One region of the Gracilibacillus sp. D59 genome, then DNA from elsewhere that is predicted to be linked to it. Evidence: riboswitches for the same ligand, from Rfam matches in the RefSeq annotation. Region 1 holds a riboswitch; each other region holds the start of a gene.

Evidence for each region. A riboswitch is a leader RNA that binds a small molecule or an ion and turns the genes downstream of it on or off. The one in region 1 is predicted to bind S-adenosylmethionine.
Region 2: another riboswitch for S-adenosylmethionine. It lies ahead of ACTWP4_RS19070 (inorganic phosphate transporter); the one in region 1 lies ahead of ACTWP4_RS01145 (LLM class flavin-dependent oxidoreductase).
Region 3: another riboswitch for S-adenosylmethionine. It lies ahead of ACTWP4_RS12365 (alpha-hydroxy-acid oxidizing protein); the one in region 1 lies ahead of ACTWP4_RS01145 (LLM class flavin-dependent oxidoreductase).
Region 4: another riboswitch for S-adenosylmethionine. It lies ahead of ACTWP4_RS21660 (SDR family NAD(P)-dependent oxidoreductase); the one in region 1 lies ahead of ACTWP4_RS01145 (LLM class flavin-dependent oxidoreductase).

What each region holds. Positions count from the first base shown of each region.
Region 1 is NZ_JBQQCK010000001.1:234,180-237,350, reverse strand. It holds gene ACTWP4_RS01150 (acyl-CoA dehydrogenase family protein) at 1-1,124, shown strand, start outside; SAM riboswitch class I at 1,218-1,323, shown strand; gene ACTWP4_RS01145 (LLM class flavin-dependent oxidoreductase) at 1,409-2,785, shown strand; gene ACTWP4_RS01140 (methionine ABC transporter ATP-binding protein) at 2,792-3,171, shown strand, end outside.
Region 2 is NZ_JBQQCK010000014.1:5,214-8,384, reverse strand. It holds gene ACTWP4_RS19075 (methionine biosynthesis PLP-dependent protein) at 1-513, opposite strand, end outside; SAM riboswitch class I at 584-687, opposite strand; SAM riboswitch class I at 855-953, shown strand; gene ACTWP4_RS19070 (inorganic phosphate transporter) at 1,204-2,301, shown strand; gene cobA (uroporphyrinogen-III C-methyltransferase) at 2,261-3,010, shown strand; gene ACTWP4_RS19060 (hypothetical protein) at 3,043-3,171, opposite strand, start outside.
Region 3 is NZ_JBQQCK010000006.1:172,961-176,131, forward strand. It holds gene ACTWP4_RS12360 (L-lactate dehydrogenase) at 1-639, opposite strand, end outside; gene ACTWP4_RS12365 (alpha-hydroxy-acid oxidizing protein) at 764-1,681, opposite strand; SAM riboswitch class I at 1,759-1,866, opposite strand; gene acsA (acetate--CoA ligase) at 1,879-3,171, opposite strand, start outside.
Region 4 is NZ_JBQQCK010000020.1:5,421-8,591, reverse strand. It holds gene ACTWP4_RS21665 (Na+/H+ antiporter NhaC family protein) at 1-1,216, opposite strand, end outside; gene ACTWP4_RS21660 (SDR family NAD(P)-dependent oxidoreductase) at 1,238-2,002, opposite strand; SAM riboswitch class I at 2,216-2,316, opposite strand; gene ACTWP4_RS21655 (PadR family transcriptional regulator) at 2,613-2,975, shown strand; gene ACTWP4_RS21650 (HAAS signaling domain-containing protein) at 2,962-3,171, shown strand, end outside.

The sequences.
Region 1 (3,171 bases):
TAATTGAAACAAACCATCAACTAGAAGCAAAAAGATTAGCTGACATTTTCGCTGAAAGAGCTGAGCTGATCGATGCAGAAGCAAGTTTTCCGTATGCCAACTTTGAGGATTTGAAGAAGAGTGGCTTTTTATCCTTAACCATTCCAAAGGAGTATGGAGGAGAAGGGCTTAATCTATATCAATTCTTGCAAATTCAGGAGACATTGGCAAAAGGGGATGCACCTACAGCATTATCACTAGGCTGGCAATTAGGAGTGTTATTAGAACAAGCAGAGGATCGTAATTGGAGTGAAGAAAGCTTTGCCAAAGTGTGCCGGTTAGTAGTGGAGAAAAAGGCATTATTAAACTTAGCTCAAACAGAAAGAGCTACTGGCAGCCCCTCCCGCGGTGGTATTCCGACTACTGTTGCTGAAAAAGAAGGGAATGGCTGGAAGATCAATGGTTCAAAGTCATTTACTTCTATGGCTGTCGCACTTGATTATTCGATTGTCACGGTGGACGTCAATCGAACTGGTAAAAAAGGCTATGTACTTATTGATCATAAATTACCTGGTGTTCGAGTGGAGGAAACATGGGACAGTATTTCTATGAAGGCGACGAAAAGTGATGATTTAATTTTAGATAATGTGTTGGTAGCAAAGGATGACTTATTATTTCAAGAAGATCCGAAGAAGCCTTTTCCTAAAGGATGGTACTTACAAATTCCTGCTGTTTATTTAGGAGTAGCTGCAGCTGCAAGGGATTATGCGATCCATTTTGCCTCTACTTTCCAACCGAATACATTGCCTGGTCCGATTAAGGAAGTACCAGAAGTCCGTAGGAAAATTGGGGAAATCGAATTGGAATTGTTTAAAGCACGGGAAGTGTTATATGCTGTTGCGACAAAATGGGTAGAACAACCGGATAAACGAGCAGAACTTGGCCCGTCCTTACAAGCAGCTAAACACATTGTCACCAATAGTGCGAACAATATCGTGGACTTGGCAATGAGAATTGTTGGAGCAAGAAGCTTGTCTGCTAAAAATCCATTGCAACGACATTATCGCGATGTCCGTGCTGGATTACATAATCCGCCGACAGATGATGCTATTGTCTATAATTTAGCGAAAAGTGTATTGGATTAAAGTTAGTGCTTTATAACAAAAATGTAAAATAATGATTGACAATTATCTACAAAAAAGTTACATTGTTAACTATAATTTTATAGCGAACTCGTTTTCTTATCGCGAGAGGTGGAGGGACTGGCCCTTGGAAGCCTCGGCAACAGACTTGAATGAAAGTACTGTGCCAATTCCAGCAAGCTTAATGCTTGAAAGATAAGAAAAGAATAGGACTGTTAAGTATTAAAAAAGTCTCTTCTTTTCTTAGAAGAGGCTTTTTTTTATTAGTGTAATGAGGGGGAAACAAAATGGGAAAACAAATCATTTTAAACGCATTTGATATGAATAGTGCCATGCACAATTCGCACGGTTTATGGAAACATCCGGAAAACGAAAGGCACCGTAAATATAAGGATTTGGATTACTGGATCGAATTAGCAAAATTATTAGAGCGTGGCAAATTCGACGCTGTATTTTTCGCAGATGTATTAGGTGTGTATGATGTCTATCAAAAAAGTAAAGCACCATCAATTAAAGATGGATTGCAAGTACCGTTAAATGATCCGGCATTACTCGTTTCTGCGATGGCAAGTGTGACAGAACATCTGTCGTTTGCTGTAACGGTAAGTACAACATATGAAGCACCATTTGGTAATGCGAGACGTTTTTCAACCTTGGATCATCTAACAAAAGGCAGAGTTGCCTGGAATGTTGTTACCTCTTATTTACCAAATGCAGCTCGGAATTTTGGGTTAGAAGACATGATCAAGCATGATGAACGTTACGATATTGCAGATGAATACCTGGATGTATCGTACAAATTATGGGAACAAAGCTGGGAAGAAGAGGCCGTAATAGAAGACAACGAAAATAATACATTGGTAGACCCTGAGAAAGTGCACGAAATTAATCATAAAGGGCATTATTTCAAAGTAGAAGGTCCTCATTTAAGTGAACCATCTCTGCAACGGACACCAGTTATATACCAAGCAGGTACATCAGAAAAAGGCCGTGAATTTGCTGCTAGGCATGCAGAATGTATTTTTGTCGGAGGTCCAACACCGGAAAGGATTCGCTATTATGCCGATGATATTAGAGAACGTGCCAAAAAGCATGGCCGTAACCCTGACCATGTTAAAATTATTTCCTTTTTAAATGTGATTGTAGCTGAAACAAGGGAAGAAGCGGAAGCGAAATTCGAGGCGTATAACAAAGAGTGGAGTGCAGATGCCGCTAAGGCACAATATGGTGCAAGTGGTTATGATATTGCTGAATATGAGGAATACGATCGAGATGAGCCTTTTAGTTACAAGAAGAAAACAGAAGGTGGGCATTATAAAGCTGCTACATTAACCAAAGATGCACCGAAACAATTGACAGTAGGTGAGGTATTGGATCGATTCGAGTCAATTGACCGCAATAGTTATATTATAGGTAACCCGAAAGAAGTAGCAGATGAGATCCAATACCAGTTTGAAGAATCAGGCGTCGATGGATTTAACTTAACTCATTTAGTTACACCAGGGGATTTAGAAGCATTTGTTGACCTGGTCATCCCAGAACTGCAGGAAAGAGGTTTATACAAAAAAGATTATCGAGAAGGAACATTACGAGAAAAATTATTTCCACAAGGTAATGCGACATTACCAAATGATCATCCTGGAAGTAAATTCAGAAGGAAGTGATTGTAATTGATTGTCTTAGATCAAGTGACCAAGGAGTTTAAAAGCAAAAAAAAGAAAATCATCGGTGTTGATAATGTCTCTCTTACGATTGAGCAAGGTGAAATTTACGGTATTGTCGGTTATAGTGGAGCCGGAAAAAGTACACTGCTTCGTTGTATGAATATATTAGAACGCCCAACATCAGGCAAGGTAATCGTTAATGGCCTCGATTTAATGACATTATCGGGTCCGAAGTTACGGAGTGCCAGGCAATCAATTGGCATGATATTTCAAGGGTTTTATCTTGTGTCATCCAAAACTGTTTATGAGAATGTAGCATTTGCTTTAAAAGCAGCAGGTGTTGCTAATCAGAAGATTAAATCGAGAGTAACACACTTGTTAGAGCT
Region 2 (3,171 bases), on a different contig from region 1:
AAATGTATTGTCTACAATAAAAAGTAATTGATGTTTCTTTGCAAGTGCTGCTAGACTCTCGATACTAATTTCCATTAATAACGGGTTGGTAGGAGTTTCTATGAAAATAGCTTTTGTATTTTGATTAATGTACTGCTCCATTTCGTCTGGATCTGCATATACTGGTGTAATGTTATATGATTCTTGAAAATGTTGAAATAAGCGATAGCTTCCACCATAGATATCCTCTGTTACGATAATTTCATCTTCTTGTTTGAATAAAGAGAAGACTAATTGGATCGCAGCCATACCTGAAGAACATGCGAATCCTTTTGAACCTTGTTCTAATGTTGCGATGGCATCTTCGACAATTTCCCGTGTAGGATTCGCAGATCGTGTGTAATCATAACCAGTTGACTGTCCCAGTGCTGGATGCTGATATGCGGTTGAAAAATAAACAGGGGCTTCCACTGCACCGGTACGTTTATCTTGTCGATTGCCAATTTGCGCAAGAGCTGTTTCGATATCGTTCATTTTATACATCCTTTCTAAATAAAAAAGAGGTCTTCGATAAGTAGAAGACCTCCTTGTTTAAGGTTGCATTCTCTTATCTTTGGTAATTTACCATCTGGATTTAGCACCATACAATTACTATTGCTGGTTGCTGAGGTGTCATCGGGCCAGTCCCTAGACCTCTCTCGATAAGATATAGTATTTTTGGAAATTTAATACATTTATCATACACCACAAAGGAAGAAATTACAAGGCGCATACCCAAAAAAAATTTTATATATTGGATCTGTTGACAATTACTAAAGAATGGCTTATATTATGGACATCATAATTATTTGGAAATTTATGAAAAATAATATATTGTCTTATCAAGAGAGAAGGAGGGATCTGGCCCTGTGAATTCTCAGCAACAGGCTTCCAAAGCACTGTGCTACATCCAGCAGCTTTTTGGCAGATAAGAGGCAAACTCCTACTTCATCGCCAAGTAGGAGTTTTTTATATTTATTTAACAGAAATATAATTTTTATCACGGTGCTAACCGTCTGTAAGACCCCCGAAGTAACACAAGAAAGTTAAATGGGGGATAATTATTATCTGAATCAAAACTGAGAGAACTAGCTAAATTTGTTTATTAATCCGAGTTTTCCTATGGGTATATAGGTGAAGAAAATAAAACCACGTAGGTTATAGTGGTGAAGGTTGGGATTTTAGATGTTAACAATAATTGCAATATTCGCTGCATGTCTATTTGCTTTTAACATAGGTGCAAGTGGTTCAGCAGCTAGTATGAGTATTACGTATGGTACTAAAGTAGTCAGGCAAAGAAGGTATGCACTAATAATTGCTGGATTAGGCGCCGTCACGGGTGCAATACTTGGAGGTCAACATGTTACGAATACGCTAGGGAAAGGTATCATCTCAGAAGAAATATTAGATATTAAGATTGCCTGTATTATTTTAATAGTTTCGGCTTTTACATTATTAATTACAAATTACATTGGTATTCCTTTATCGACTAGTGAGGTAACGGTAGGCGCAATTATTGGAGTTGGTATTAGTTACCAACAGTTGCACGTTCATACTATAGTAGTGATTGTATCCTTCTGGATAGTGGTACCAGTTGCAGCCTTTCTGATTACGCTTTTCCTTGAAAAATTTAGAAAGACCTTACAAAATAAAATAAATTATAAACCTCCTGTAAAACTATTGACGTTTATCTTAATCATAACTGGTATAATAGAAGCCATAGCTGCAGGTATGAATAATGTAGGGAATGCTTTAGGTCCATTAGTAGGTGCTGGGATCAGTTCAATGGAGTTAGGTTTACCATTGATGGCAGTTATTGTAGCGTTAGGGAGTATTTTGTTTGGAGGGCGTGTGCTAGAAACGAATGCAAAAAAAATTACTTCACTATCTCTAGGAAATGGTATTGTGATTTCAGGTGCTACTGGGGGACTGGTAGTAGGTGCATCATTACTCGGGATACCAATCCCAATGACACAGGTAACTACTTCGGCGATAGTCGGGATAAATGCCAGTTACCAGTTAAAAGATGTTTGGAAACAAAAAATTATTCATCAAATAGCAAAAGTGTGGATTACATCTCCGATTGTATCATTAATTATTGCATTTGGATTGACAGAGGTAATTGTTCAACAGAGATTTTACCAAGTGATACTTTTAACATTAGCTATTATTGCTACTTTTATATTAGTGAGATTTCGAGAAAAACCAGCAAAAGTAAACACAAAAAAAGGATGGGATCAACATGGGGAAAGTGTACTTAGTGGGGGCAGGACCAGGAGATGAAGAATTAATTACTGTCAAAGGATTACGTGCTATACAGGAAGCAGATGTTATCCTGTATGATCGCTTAGTAAATCCATCATTATTAAAACATGCGAAGGAAGAAGCAGAACTGATTTTCTGTGGGAAACAACCACAGAAGCATGGGTTAATTCAAGAAAAAATAAATGCACAACTTATAGATTATGCTTCAAAAGGTAAAATAGTGACGAGGTTAAAAGGAGGCGATCCCTTTATTTTCGGTCGAGGAGGAGAGGAAGCGATTCATCTTGAAGATAACGAGATAGAATATGAGGTGGTACCAGGAATTACGTCTGGAATAAGTGCTGCAGCATACGCTGGCATTCCACTTACTCACCGTTATATAAGCGGATCGGTAAACTTTATTAATGGCTCCAATCCTGAGGCGAAATCAGACGAACAATGGCGTCATATTGCCAAAGGAGCTGATACTTTGTGTTTTTATATGGGAATCAGGAAGTTCCCTGTAATTTGTGAAAAATTAAAGAAGGCTGGATTAAGTAAAAATACTCCTGTATCTATTATTCATTGGGGGACGTTACCACAACAAAAAACAGTTGTTGCCGATTTAGAAACGATTTCTGAGCGACTACATGAAATAAGTAATCCCTCTTTAATTGTAATAGGAGAAGTAGTTCGGCTTCAGGAGCAAATTAAGTGGTTTAAGGAATCTACAGAAGCAATGTCTTAAGGAAAGAATGACTAGTTATGATATCATCATAACTAGTCATTTTTAATAGCTTTCATAATTTGTTCTTGATCTTTTTCCCAGTCCCATTGTGGATTTATCCGGTCTATAAATTGTTGGAGTTGTCTTTCTGATAAATCCTTTTTACCATTTGAGTTGTTTAG
Region 3 (3,171 bases), on a different contig from region 1:
CATGTCTTTATTTTGATAAAAATTATCGATACCTGTATATTGGCCTAATGGTACTCCACCAATTTGCACATGACTCCATACTGGCAATTCTGAGTCACCGTGTTCACCTATGATATAAGCGTGTACATTACGTGCATCGACTTCCAAATGTTTTCCTAATAAATATCGGAATCGCGCTGTATCTAAAATTGTTCCAGAACCAATTACGCGTTCCTTCGGTAAACCTGAAATTTCCCTTGTCAGATGTGTTAAAATGTCAACCGGATTAGTGGCCACGACGAAAATCCCCTGAAAGTCAACATCCATGACTTTATCGACAATTCCTTTAAAAATTTTAGCATTCTTGGTAACAAGGTCTAACCTCGTTTCTCCTGGTTTTTGGTTCGCACCTGCTGTTATGACAACTAGATCTGCATTATGACACTCTTCATATCCACCCGCTTTAATACGCATTGGATTGCCAAACGCCATACCATGATTTAAATCGCGAGCTTCTCCATCTGCTTTTGCCTCATCCAAGTCAATCAGAACAAGTTCATTAACAACACCTTGATTTAACAACGCATAAGCATAACTAGTACCAACAAATCCTGTTCCAATAATGACTACTTTTCTTAATTTCGTCTTATGAATTGTCATAACAACCACTCCTTCCAACATTAGAAAAACTTAAATCCTTAAATTCAGCTACGCTAAATAAAAAACGGGATATAGTTATACTATATCCCATTTAAGATACTATGAAAATATATATATCTGACAATCATGTGAACAATTGAGCAATGATATCTTCTGCACCTAAAACACCTGAAGTCGATAATCCGTAAATATAACTTTTTCGAATCGAAATAGCATCAGCACCTCGTTGTAAATAATGATTTAAATCGTCTTTAGTTTCCACTTCTGTCTCAACAACAACAATTAACCTTTCACTAGCTATAATATCGATCTTTTCCAATAAATCGAGATTGGACTTGTTAATATTAGACAGGATAATACCATCAACTTGCTGCTCCAAACTTGAACGAACATCATCCAGTGACAAGTCTCCGTAAATAAAGATCGGTAAGGTTGTAAATTGTTTGATATATTGAATATCATCCCAAGAAATGTGACGCTTTTGATATTCTTGAGCAACTCGTTCAGACAAAGGAATTTTACTATGATAATTTTTTTTAGCAAAAATCGGATCCACTACAAAGTTTGTAGTTCCTTTTACTAATTGATCTGCTTTTTGATGAATCTCATCATTTGAGATGGATAAAATAATAGCCTGATATCCTGCTAATTCGGCACGTTGGATAAAATGCTTCGTAAGTTCCAAATCTTGAAAAATATGAGCTTGAAACCAAAGCTCACTATCTGGTACAGCATCACTTACTTCTTCAATGCTGTAGGACGAATGACTGCTAACGATAAAGGGTACACCTTGTTTACTAGCTGCTTTTGCGGTTGCTAATTCACCGTCTTCATGAAAATAGGTCTGTGCACCAACCGCACCTAATAACAGTGGAGAGATATTCAATTTAGTCGATGACTTGCTATTGAGAATAAACGATGTAGAATTTGCCTTTTGAGATGTTACTTGATCTAAATATAATTTTGCTGCTTTTGATAATTGTTTTTCTGCTGCTTCCTCTAAATTTTCTACGACACTTCTTTTCACTTTTGCTTTTACCATTTTATAAGCCTCCTAATAATTTAGGGAAACAAAAAAGCCCCTCTTGATAAACAAGAGAGACTGCAACTATTATCTCCCTCTTATTTTTCAAACTAACGTTTGCAGGATTTAGCACCTTTTAAGCATAACTCGCTTAAGGTTGCCGGGTTTCTTCGGGCCAGTCCCTCCACCACTCTTCATAAGAGTATCTATATGTTTTAATTTTTAACTTTATTATTTCTTTCGATTTCTAATGCTTTTAATTGTCTTCTTAAAATTTTTCCACTAATTTTTGTTTTCGGTAATTCATCCATTACTTCTATCTCTCTAGGAGCAGCATGTGCTGATAGATTTTTTCTAACATATAATCGAATCTCTTCTAATAATTCATCTGATTGTTCATATCCAGCTCTTAATGTAATAAAAGCTTTAACTAATTCACCACGTAATTCATCAGGTTTACCTATTACACCAGCTTCTTCTACTGCCGGATGTTCAATTAACTTACTTTCTACTTCAAACGGACCAATACGCTCACCTGCAGAATTAATCATGTCATCATTTCGGCCTTGGAAGAAGACATATCCTTCATCATCCTGTAACGCTAAGTCACCAGAGATATACCATCCCTCGTACTGGAAATAAGATTTGAACTTATCCTTATTTCCCCATATTTCTTTCATTAGTCCTGGCCACGGTGTACGAACCGCTAGTTGACCAACTTCACCACGAGGTAATTCATTACCTTCTTCATCTAAAATACCAACCTGTACGCCAGGAAAAGCTCTTCCCATCGAACCTGGTTTTATTTTCTCGGCAGGAAGATTCACGATTAAATGTCCACCAGTTTCTGTCATCCACCATGTATCATGTATGCGGACATTTAAGCTGTTCCATGCCCATTGGATGACTTCAGGGTTTAATGGTTCTCCTACACTTAGTACATGGCGAACAGATGATAGATCATATTGTTTGTATAGATCACCTTTTGACAGGAGCATACGGAAAGCTGTCGGTGCACTATACCAAATCGTTACCCCTAGTTCTTCAATTAAAGAATACCAATTCTCGGCACTGAATCGTCCACCTTGTATCACTACTGTTGCTCTGTTCAGTAGTGGAGCAAACAAGCCATATACACTTCCTGTTACCCAGCCTGGATGTGACGTACACCAGTAAACATCATCATCTTTTATATCCAGTACCCACTTACCAGTGACGATATGATGTTGAGCAGCACGGTGGGCATGCAATACACCTTTTGGTTTACCTGTAGAACCACTTGTATAGTGAATTATTAAGCCATCTTCCCAGTCCACCCATTCCACAAATTCATCACCGTCAACCGGTTGTAATGGTTCTTTCTCAATATCCTCTACAAAAAGGATAGTTTCTAATGATGGAATATCGTCCTTTGGAACACGTTTAACTAATTGTTGATCAGTAATTAGTAATGTGCCATCACAATCATTAATTCGATCTCTGACTGCTTCCTCCATAAATGCTTCAAA
Region 4 (3,171 bases), on a different contig from region 1:
AATATGGCATGATGCTTAATGGAGATATGGAAGCAAGACCGGCAACGGCAAGCATCTGGCCACCATATGGTACGATACCTTGCCATGACGCAGCAAAAACATCAAGGATACTGGCCGATTTCCTCGGATCGATTTGATATTTGCTGGCAATGTTTTTAGCTAACGGACCAGTCATAATGATCGAAATCGTGTTATTGGCAGTACTGATATCTGCGACGCTGACAAGTCCAGCAATACCAAATTCAGCACCTTTTTTCGATTTAATCCGACTTGTAACAAAATTCAAGAGATAATCGATCCCGCCATTGTGCTGAACAATGCCAATTATTCCACCAATAAATAAGGCAACAATCGCGATATCTTCCATGTTGATAATCCCTTGAGAAGCGGCCTGAATTAAACTTGTTCCCGTATAAGATCCGTCGATCAAACCAATCACACCAGCTAAAATGATTCCGCCGGTTAATACTATTAGCACATTCACTCCTAGGATCGCAACTATTAATACGATAATGTATGGTAATACTTTTACAATATTATATGAATAGTCCTCCAATGCATTGACATGGCTGCCTGATGTAATAATCCATAAAATGATGGCAGTAATGATCGCACCAGGAAGTACAATGAAAAAGTTCGTCTTAAACTTATCACTCATCGACGTATTTTGTGTTCGTGCAGAGGCAATCGTTGTATCAGAAATCATGGATAAATTATCACCAAACATAGCCCCACCAATAACTGTAGCCATCGCTAACGCCATTGGTATATCAGTTTGTTCTGCAATTCCAATACCAATGGGTGCAAGTGCTACTACAGTACCCATCGAAGTCCCCATCGTAATGGAGATAAAACACCCAATTATAAATAGCCCTACCATTAATAGATTTGCAGGAAGAAGTGAAAGACCCAAGTTTACTGTTGCATCAACAGCACCCATTCCCTTTGCAACTTCTGAGAAAGCTCCTGCCAGCACAAAAATAATAACCATTAAAATAATATTTTCATGCCCGACACCTTTCGTAAACACTTCTATTCTTTTTGATAATTTTTCTTTATGATTCATGGCAATAGCTACCGCCGAAGCGATGACAACTGCTACATTAATAGGCATATTGGAAAAATCTTGTGTAATAATTCCAGTACCGATAAATAATAAAACAAATATAAGTAATGGTAATAGCGCGAATGCATTACCCTTTGACTGTTGTGTCACTCTTAATCCCCCTAAATAAAATTAGTGCATGGTCATGCCGCCAGTAACATTAATGGCTTGACCTGTCATATAGTCAGAATATGTTGAAGCTAGAAATATAACGACATATGCGACATCTTCTGGTGTTCCAGTTCTGCCAAGTGGTACCTGTGAGAAATCCTCTTCCTTAATCGCTTCTTTATCCAGCCCTCTTAATTTTCCACCGATAACTCGTTCTCTCTGTTTCATACTTGTTTCCACAATTCCTGGACATACAGCATTGACATTAATCTGGTCTTGTGCAAGCTCCAATGCCATCACTTTGGTCAATCCAATCACTGCATGTTTTGAAGCAACATAACTCCCCATTAACCGATAACCATTTTTACCAGCTTGTGAAGCTATATTGATAATTTTGCCGCCATCACCTTGATTCCTCATCTTTTTCGCCACGGTCTGACTAGATAATTGGACACCTTTGGCATTTACCTCCATAGTCTTGTCCCAATCTTCTTCTTTGATGTCGACAAAATAATCCATCGTAGAAATTCCAGCATTATTTACTAATATATCAACTTTGCCAAAATATGATATTACCTGATCAACCATCTTTTCTACATCGTTTTTATCAGTAACATCTGCCTGAATAAATAGCAAATCGTCTTCATTTCTATGGTGACTCTTATGAATATCAACAACTGCAACTTTTGCTTTAGAGTATCGTAAAGCATCGGCAATAGATTTACCAATACCATTTGCACCACCTGTTACGATTGCAACTTTGCCTGTTAGATCCATAGTAAACATGGGCTAACCTCCTATATAAAGTGAGACTATGATCAGTGTGGTTTTGCCCCCCACAGATCATTAGCGAAACTTACCAGGGTGTTAACGTTTGTTATCCCTAAACTTATCCTTGTGTTACTTGAAGTGGAGGTCTTACATACGGTTAGCACCGTGATAAAAATAAAAAAGACCACTTCCAAAAAAGAAGAGGTCAGTAAAATTCTTTATTCGCTCTTCTTATCTATTAGCTAATCGCTACTGGAATTGGCACATTGCTTATTAGAGCTGTTGCCGAGGTTTCGTAGGGCCAGTCCCTCCACCTCTCTGGATAAGAATATTATTCAATTGTGAAATACTATTAATTTACAATTAGAAGACGATAAAGTCAAGTATTTTAATTGGAATTGTTATATTTGAAGAAGATTCTTATATGTTCACTTAATGAAAATTCTTAATTATACCCTTGATATTATGAGTGCACATGAAGAAAAGAATTCTTGCGCCTGTTAGCTTCATACTGTCAAAACACTAACTATGTTATAAATATAATCAAATATTTTGAGGTAAACAACAATATGCACTTTACAATAGTGTGCGTCATACACTATACTGAATGTAGGAGTTGATAAACATGAATGACGCTAAAGGATATATGGATAAATTAATGCAAGAATTGCGCCGTGGTACGATTACGATTGGTGTGCTGAGTCAATTATCAGAACCTCAATATGGATATTCACTTGTTACCAGACTCGAAGAAAAAGGAATTCATGTAGAACCTGGCACACTTTATCCACTATTAAGAAGATTAGAAAAACAAGGGCTACTTGAAAGTAAGTGGGACACAAATGAAGCAAGACCACGTAAATATTACTTATTAAGTGAAACCGGAAAAGAAGTATACGAACTGCTGATCGTTGAATGGCAACATATCGTACAGAGCATGAGTAATGTTATTGACATTAAAGGAGGAAAAAAAGATGGAGATGATTGATCGTTATATTTATGCTGTAACACAGAAGCTCCCACAATCACAACGGGAGGATATTGCAGAAGAACTCCACAGTTTAATTGAGGATATGTTGGATGAACGAGTCCAAAGCAAGAATATTACGGATGATGATGTGGAAGAAGTATTGATGGAGTTGGGAAACCCTAGACTTTTAGCTCAGAAATATAGAGGCACCAAA